2 regions of the Ruminococcus sp. AF20-12LB genome follow, and region 2 is predicted to be linked to the other one. Evidence: riboswitches for the same ligand, from Rfam matches in the RefSeq annotation. Region 2 holds a riboswitch; the other holds the start of a gene.
The links. A riboswitch is a leader RNA that binds a small molecule or an ion and turns the genes downstream of it on or off. The one in region 2 is predicted to bind ZMP and ZTP.
Positions count from the first base shown of each region.

Region 1: it holds a riboswitch for ZMP and ZTP, as region 2 does, so the genes downstream of both, DWX61_RS06465 (IMP cyclohydrolase) here and DWX61_RS09355 (formate--tetrahydrofolate ligase) in region 2, are expected to answer to the same signal.

Region 1 is NZ_QUGH01000004.1:78,451-81,880, reverse strand. It holds gene DWX61_RS06470 (phosphoribosylaminoimidazolecarboxamide formyltransferase) at 202-1,386, opposite strand; gene DWX61_RS06465 (IMP cyclohydrolase) at 1,425-2,138, opposite strand; ZMP/ZTP riboswitch at 2,225-2,306, opposite strand; gene DWX61_RS06460 (peptidoglycan recognition protein family protein) at 2,404-3,120, opposite strand; gene guaB (IMP dehydrogenase) at 3,233-3,430, opposite strand, start outside.
Region 2 is NZ_QUGH01000006.1:51,696-55,125, forward strand. It holds gene DWX61_RS09355 (formate--tetrahydrofolate ligase) at 252-1,937, opposite strand; ZMP/ZTP riboswitch at 2,012-2,094, opposite strand; gene DWX61_RS09360 (sodium-dependent transporter) at 2,310-3,430, opposite strand, start outside.

The DNA of each region.
Region 1 (3,430 bases), on a different contig from region 2:
AGAACTCTGTTTTTCAGAGTTCTTTTTTTTGCTGATTTATACCTAATTTCAATCATATAGATATTCACAGCCTGTTGAAAACTATCCTTCTTCAATCAAAAAGTCCCGAATCTGATTTCTTTTTTCCAGAAATTCAGATTCGGGACTTTATATTTTTTATCTTTTATTTCAGCCGCTTATCATGGTCATGATATATATCTTTTAGTGGTGGAAAAGGCGGATTCCAGTAAATGCCATCACCATTCCATACTTATTACATGTATCGATAACTGCGTCATCACGGACAGATCCGCCCGGCTCTGCAATATATTTTACACCGCTCTTATATGCGCGCTCAATATTATCACTGAACGGGAAGAATGCATCGGATCCCAGGGTCACGCCGGTAAGACCATCCAGCCATGCTCTCTTCTCTTCTTTTGTGAACACTTCCGGCTTCTCTGTGAATGTCTTTTCCCACGCACCATCTGCAAGGACATCCATATATTCCTCACCAATGTAAACATCAATGGCATTATCTCTCTCCGCACGTGTGATCGTGTCTTTAAACGGAAGCTCCAGTACCTTCGGGCACTGACGGAGATACCAGTTATCTGCTTTCTGGCCTGCAAGGCGTGTACAATGTACACGGGACTGCTGTCCTGCACCAACGCCGATAGCCTGTCCGTCCTTAACAAAGCATACGGAATTGGACTGTGTATATTTCAGGATGATCAAAGAAACCTTCATATCTCTCTTGGCTTCTTCCGTAAGCTCTTTATTCTCTGTTACAATATTGGAGATCAGCGCATCATCAATTGCCAGCTCCTGGCGGCCCTGCTCAAAAGTAACTCCAAATACCTGTTTATGCTCCAAAGGTTCCGGAACATAATTTTCATCAATCTGGATCACATTGTAATTGCCTTTTTTCTTCTGCTTCAGAATTTCAAGAGCCTCCTCTGTATATCCAGGTGCGATCACACCATCAGAAACTTCTCTCTTGATGAGCATTGCGGTATCTTTGTCGCAGATATCAGAAAGAGAAATGAAATCACCAAATGATGACATACGATCTGCACCTCTTGCTCTTGCATATGCACATGCAAGCGGAGAAAAATTCTTCCAGTCCATATCGTCTACCCAATAGATCTTTGCCAGTGTCTCATTCAGTGGAAGTCCGATGGAAGCACCTGCCGGAGATACATGCTTAAATGAAGTTGCTGCCGGAAGTCCGGTTACTTTCTTAAGGTCACGTACCAGCTGCCAGCCATTAAAAGCATCCAGGAAGTTGATGTATCCTGGTCTTCCGGAGAGTACCTGGATCGGAAGCTCACTTCCATCTGCCATATAGATCTTTGATGGTTTCTGATTTGGGTTACATCCATATTTTAACTGTAATTCTTTCATGAAAAAGCTCCTCCGTTCTCTGTGATATCCCTATTTTCTTATTTATTCTTGTTTACAATCCTGGATTCATATTTTCCTGTCTCAATGTCAATAAAACGAACAAAGAGAGAAACTTTATTATCCTGGTTCAGGCTCTTCCAGAGGAGATCCGCAAATTCATCAATATCGCTTGGGATCTCTACCAGCTTCGGCTCTCCCTCGAAACTTGGAAGTGGATTTCCATCACATTTATAAGTATGGATAAAACGTCCCTGTCCTGCTGCCGCATTCTCATAGGCGAATGTATAACGAAGACAGGAATCCTGATTTCCGTTATTGCTCTTTAAAATAGACATCGCATAATTGAATTTACCGTTTTCAACATGAAGAACGCCTGAAATACGAGGTGTATAGTTCGGCGCATCCGGCTCAAACTCTCTGCTGCGGAGAGACTGTTCAAAGGTAAGCTGTCTGTCCATTCCCTCATAGATCGTATCTGTCTGATCACCATTTGTTACAATGGTCTTATTTCCAAGGACACGTACCGGTGCATAGATGATCAGGCTCGGGTCTGTAAGCTTGGATGGATCAAAAGCCTGTGTACGGATTCCTTCCCCATCCTCAACAAAAATACGGTTTCTGCTGTTCTCGCTTCTTCCCATAATAAAATATGCAGTAACTGCATGTTTCCCGTCAGCGGAACGTCCGATCACAATTCCTCTTCCCGGATAGGAATTTTCTTTCAGTTCTTTTTCAAGTGAAAATGTCGTCATTTTTCACAGTCCTCCTTGTCTAATGTAAGGCCCAGGGCTTATCCCAGGATATGAACGGTAACAAAAAACCGCCTGGACACCCCTTATCAGGCTGCCCAGGCGGTCGGCTTCTCACTTCACTGCACTCCCTGTAGGTGATCCTACTTTCCGCCAGTCATGCAGCTTCTGCTGTTATACTACAATACTTCTTCTTAATTTTCAAGCCCCTATTTTCAGAAATTATTTTTCCAGACTTCTTGTTGCTCACAAAATAAACAATAACACTTTATTTCCCCTGTAATGCATAATCTGTCTGGATCTGTGCGGCAATGTCTGATTTCATCTGGATCCATGCATCGGGATTCTCCACGTAATACTTCGGACAGTCTTTACCTGTAACATCATAATGACGGATCACCTGATCCGAAGTCAGCCCAAAGCGTGTACAAAGCCACGCTGTCAGCTTTACCGTCGAATCATAGGTTGCTGTATTAAACTGCCCTGTTTCATCCGGATGGCAGCATTCAATGGATATGGTATCTACATTTCTGGAATTTGTGGCATAGGATATTTCCGAGGTAGGAATACATTGTACCACTTCTCCCTCCAACCCTATCACAAAATGACTGCTGACTTTGTTGTCCTGTGTTGTCGCAAGATTTTCAAAATAATTCCGGTTGGATACGGCAGTAGATCCCGGATTGGCCGTATAATGAATGGCTATATAATTTACCTGTTCGATAGAAATCTGTGGTCTGGAATAGGAATTCGGTGTCAGAAGCTCCACATCAATAAAAGGCGCTCCTTCTGCCTGCCATTGTTCCGGCCCGCCATTTCCGCTGGCATTCCCGGATATTTCTTCCTGTCCGTACTGAGTTTCACTCTGTTCCATGCGCATCTCCAAAAATGCGTATCCTAACACACACGCAGCAAAAGCAACGATCACAATGATACATATCAGCACAACCCTTTGCAGGATCTTGATCGGATTCTTTTTTCTCAAAGACTTCTTTTTTCTTCTGGAAGACTCGGAGGAAGTTTTCTTTACGGAAACAGGCCGCCCGCTATGGGACGGCCTGGGTGACTTCTTACCGGTCTTACCTTTTTTTCCTTTATTATTCATCTACACTGTAGTTTGGAGCCTCTTTTGTGATGTGGATGTCATGTGGATGTGACTCTTTAAGAGATGCAGCTGAAATCTTGATGAATCTGCCTGTTGTCTTAAGCTTCTCAATATTCTCTGCTCCACAATAACCCATACCGGATCTTAAACCACCGATCAGCTGGAATACGGTATCCTCAACGTGTCCTTT
Region 2 (3,430 bases):
TACATATGCTGCAGTTTCGAATGATATCTTATGTTTTTTCTGATTGATCAGATTCTTTTCCTGATCCCACTCAAATTTCAATTAATCACTCTCCTGCTTTTTTCTAAGTATATCATACATGGAATTTTCAGACTAGTAAAATAAATATAAACAATATTATAATAGTATAAGAAAAAGCGGCAGAACCTCTATTTCTGCAGGTTCTACCGCTTTTTATCTGAATTCCCCTCAAAAACTCTCTATACGTTATATCAGAACAGTCCTGTGATCTTACCGCTCTCGTCTACGTCGATCTTAGTTGCTGCCGGTACTTTCGGGAGACCTGGCATGGTCATGATCTCACCTGTCAGTGCAACAATAAATCCTGCACCTGCGGAAATCTTAAGATTTCTTACTGTTACCTCGAAATCTGTCGGAGCACCAAGCTTTGTCTGGTCGTCTGTTAAGCTGTACTGGGTCTTAGCTACACAGATCGGACAGTTGCCAAATCCAAGTGCCTCCAGCTGTTTCGCCTGCTTCTGAGCATTTGCTGTAAGAACCACTTTCTTTCCGCCATAAACCTTCTGTACGATCTGGTTCAGTTTGTCCTCGATGGAGCCTTCCAGTTCATAAGCATATGTGAAATCATTCGGCTCTTCAACAAGACGGATTACTTCCTCAGCAAGCTTGATTCCGCCTTCGCCACCTTTTGCCCATACCTCAGAAAGTGCTACATTTACGCCAAGCTCCTTGCATTTTGCTTCCACAAAATCAAGTTCTGCCTTGGTATCGGTCGGGAATGCGTTAATAGCTACCACACATGGAAGTTTGTATACATTCTTGATATTACTTACATGCTTCAGAAGGTTCGGGATACCTTTTTCAAGAGCCTCAAGGTTTTCATTGTTCAGGTCAGCTTTTGCAACGCCACCGTTGTATTTCAGGGCACGTACGGTTGCTACAATAACAACTGCACTTGGTGTAAGACCTGCCATACGGCACTTGATATCCAGGAATTTCTCAGCTCCAAGGTCAGCACCGAAGCCAGCCTCTGTGATCGCGTAATCAGCAAGCTTCATAGCCATCTTTGTAGCTGTTACGGAGTTACATCCGTGAGCGATATTTGCGAATGGTCCGCCATGAACGATCGCCGGAACATGCTCCAGTGTCTGAACAAGGTTTGGTTTCAGGGCATCCTTCAGAAGTGCTGTCATAGCACCCTCTGCGTGGAGATCTCCTGCTGTTACCGGTTTCTGCTCAGCAACCTTGCCGTAAGTATATCCGATGATGATTCTGGAAAGTCTCTCCTTCAGATCTTTGATATCACTTGCCAGACAGAGAACTGCCATGATCTCAGATGCTACGGTAATGTCATATCCGTCCTCACGTGGCATACCGTTTGTTCTTCCGCCAAGTCCGTCTACTACATTACGAAGCTGACGGTCGTTCATATCCACGCAGCGTCTCCAGGTGATCTTTCTCGGGTCGATATTCAGCTCATTACCCTGGAAGATATGGTTGTCGATCATTGCTGCAAGAAGGTTGTTTGCCGCACCGATCGCATGGAAATCACCGGTAAAATGAAGGTTGATATCCTCCATCGGAACTACCTGTGCGTAGCCGCCGCCTGCCGCACCACCTTTGACACCGAATACCGGTCCCAGAGATGGCTCACGAAGAGCTACCATAACATTTTTTCCAAGTCTCTGCATTCCATCTGCAAGACCTACGGTTGTCGTAGTTTTTCCTTCCCCGGCCGGTGTCGGGTTGATGGCTGTCACAAGGATCAGCTTTCCGTCTTTTTTGTCTGTTTCTTTCAGAAGATTATAGTCGATCTTTGCTTTATATTTACCATACTGCTCCAGATACTTGTCATCAATACCTGCTTTCTCCGCAATCTTGGTAATTGGCTCCATTGTGCACTCCTGTGCGATTTCGATGTCACTTTTGAATCCCATAATGTTCTCCTTTCTCCGCAGCAACCGTCCGGATCTTTTTATCCCATAAAAAAGAGCAGTATTCGAATTTCTTCAAATACTGCCCAGACGGTCGACTCATCAAATCTCCGGCTCCCTTGTGGTTAGTCCCACAATTCCGTCAGTCACCGAAGACCTTATTAATTTGATGACTGAATACTAACACATTTATCAGTACTTGTCAAGAAATTATCAAATTATTTTTTTCACTTTTAAAGTGAGCTGAATCTAATTTTCTGAATCATTTTCGTTTTATGTACCAGTACAGCAAAAATTAATATTCGCTGTACTAGTTTTCTCTCCACCTTCTGCACCATAAACATACATCTATACAGAGAAGTTTTCTTACCACACTTATGAAATCAAATCTGCAAATCCTGTAGATACCAGAAATAATATCAGCATTACAACCGGCACTACATAACGGATCATAAAGCGATATAACCCTGCCCGTTTGAAATGTTCCCCATTTCGTTCCACTTCTCCTATGATCCAGTCAGGGCCGATCACCCATCCGATCAGAATACTTGTCAAGAGTGAGATAAACGGCATCAGAAAACTGTTGCTGATATAATCCATCACATCCAAAAGCTGTCCAACGGAACCATTTGGCAGCTTAAGTTCAAAATACAGTTTGTTATAACCAAGGCAGATCAGTACTGCTGTAACAAGAGAATAGATTCCGACAGCACCACACATTTTCTTACGTGGTTTATGATAAAGTTCCATGCAGTTTGCAACCAGTGTCTCCATGACAGATACGCAGGAAGTCAGTGCCGCAAATCCCATCATCAGGAAAAATGCAATTGCTACCGGACGGCCAAATACTCCCATGGCACCAAAAACCTTTGGCAGTGAGATAAATATCAGGCTTGGGCCGGAAGCCATTCCATCCTTTCCGAGAAATACAAAAACAGCCGGTATGATCATCATTCCTGCAAGAAACGCAACGCCGGTATCAAAGATCTCAATCTGATTTGTTGCTTTATTTAAATTAACTTCATTTTTCACATAAGAACCATAAGTGATCATGATTCCCATAGATACACTTAAGGAAAAGAATAACTGGCTCATCGCATCCAGAAGGATCTCCAGGAAGCGTTTTACCGTCAATCCATGAAAATCCGGTTTGAGGTAAACAGCCAGCCCCTGCATACCGGTGCGGACAGTTCCATCCGTATCAGTATGGGACAGTGTCAGTGAAAAAATGGCAATGATCACGATCAGAAGAATCAGCCCCGGCATAATGATCCTGGAAAACTTTTCGATTCCCTTTTCCACACCACGAAATACGATCCAGGCAGTCAGGGCCAGAAAAATCAGCATAAATACAACGGGTGCAATATCTGATGTAATAAATGATGTAAAGTATCCATCTGAAGCCGCATCTTTCCCATCAGAAATAATATAAGTAAAAAAATATTTTGCAATCCATCCACCGATAACAGAATAATAGGTCATGATCAATGCCGGAA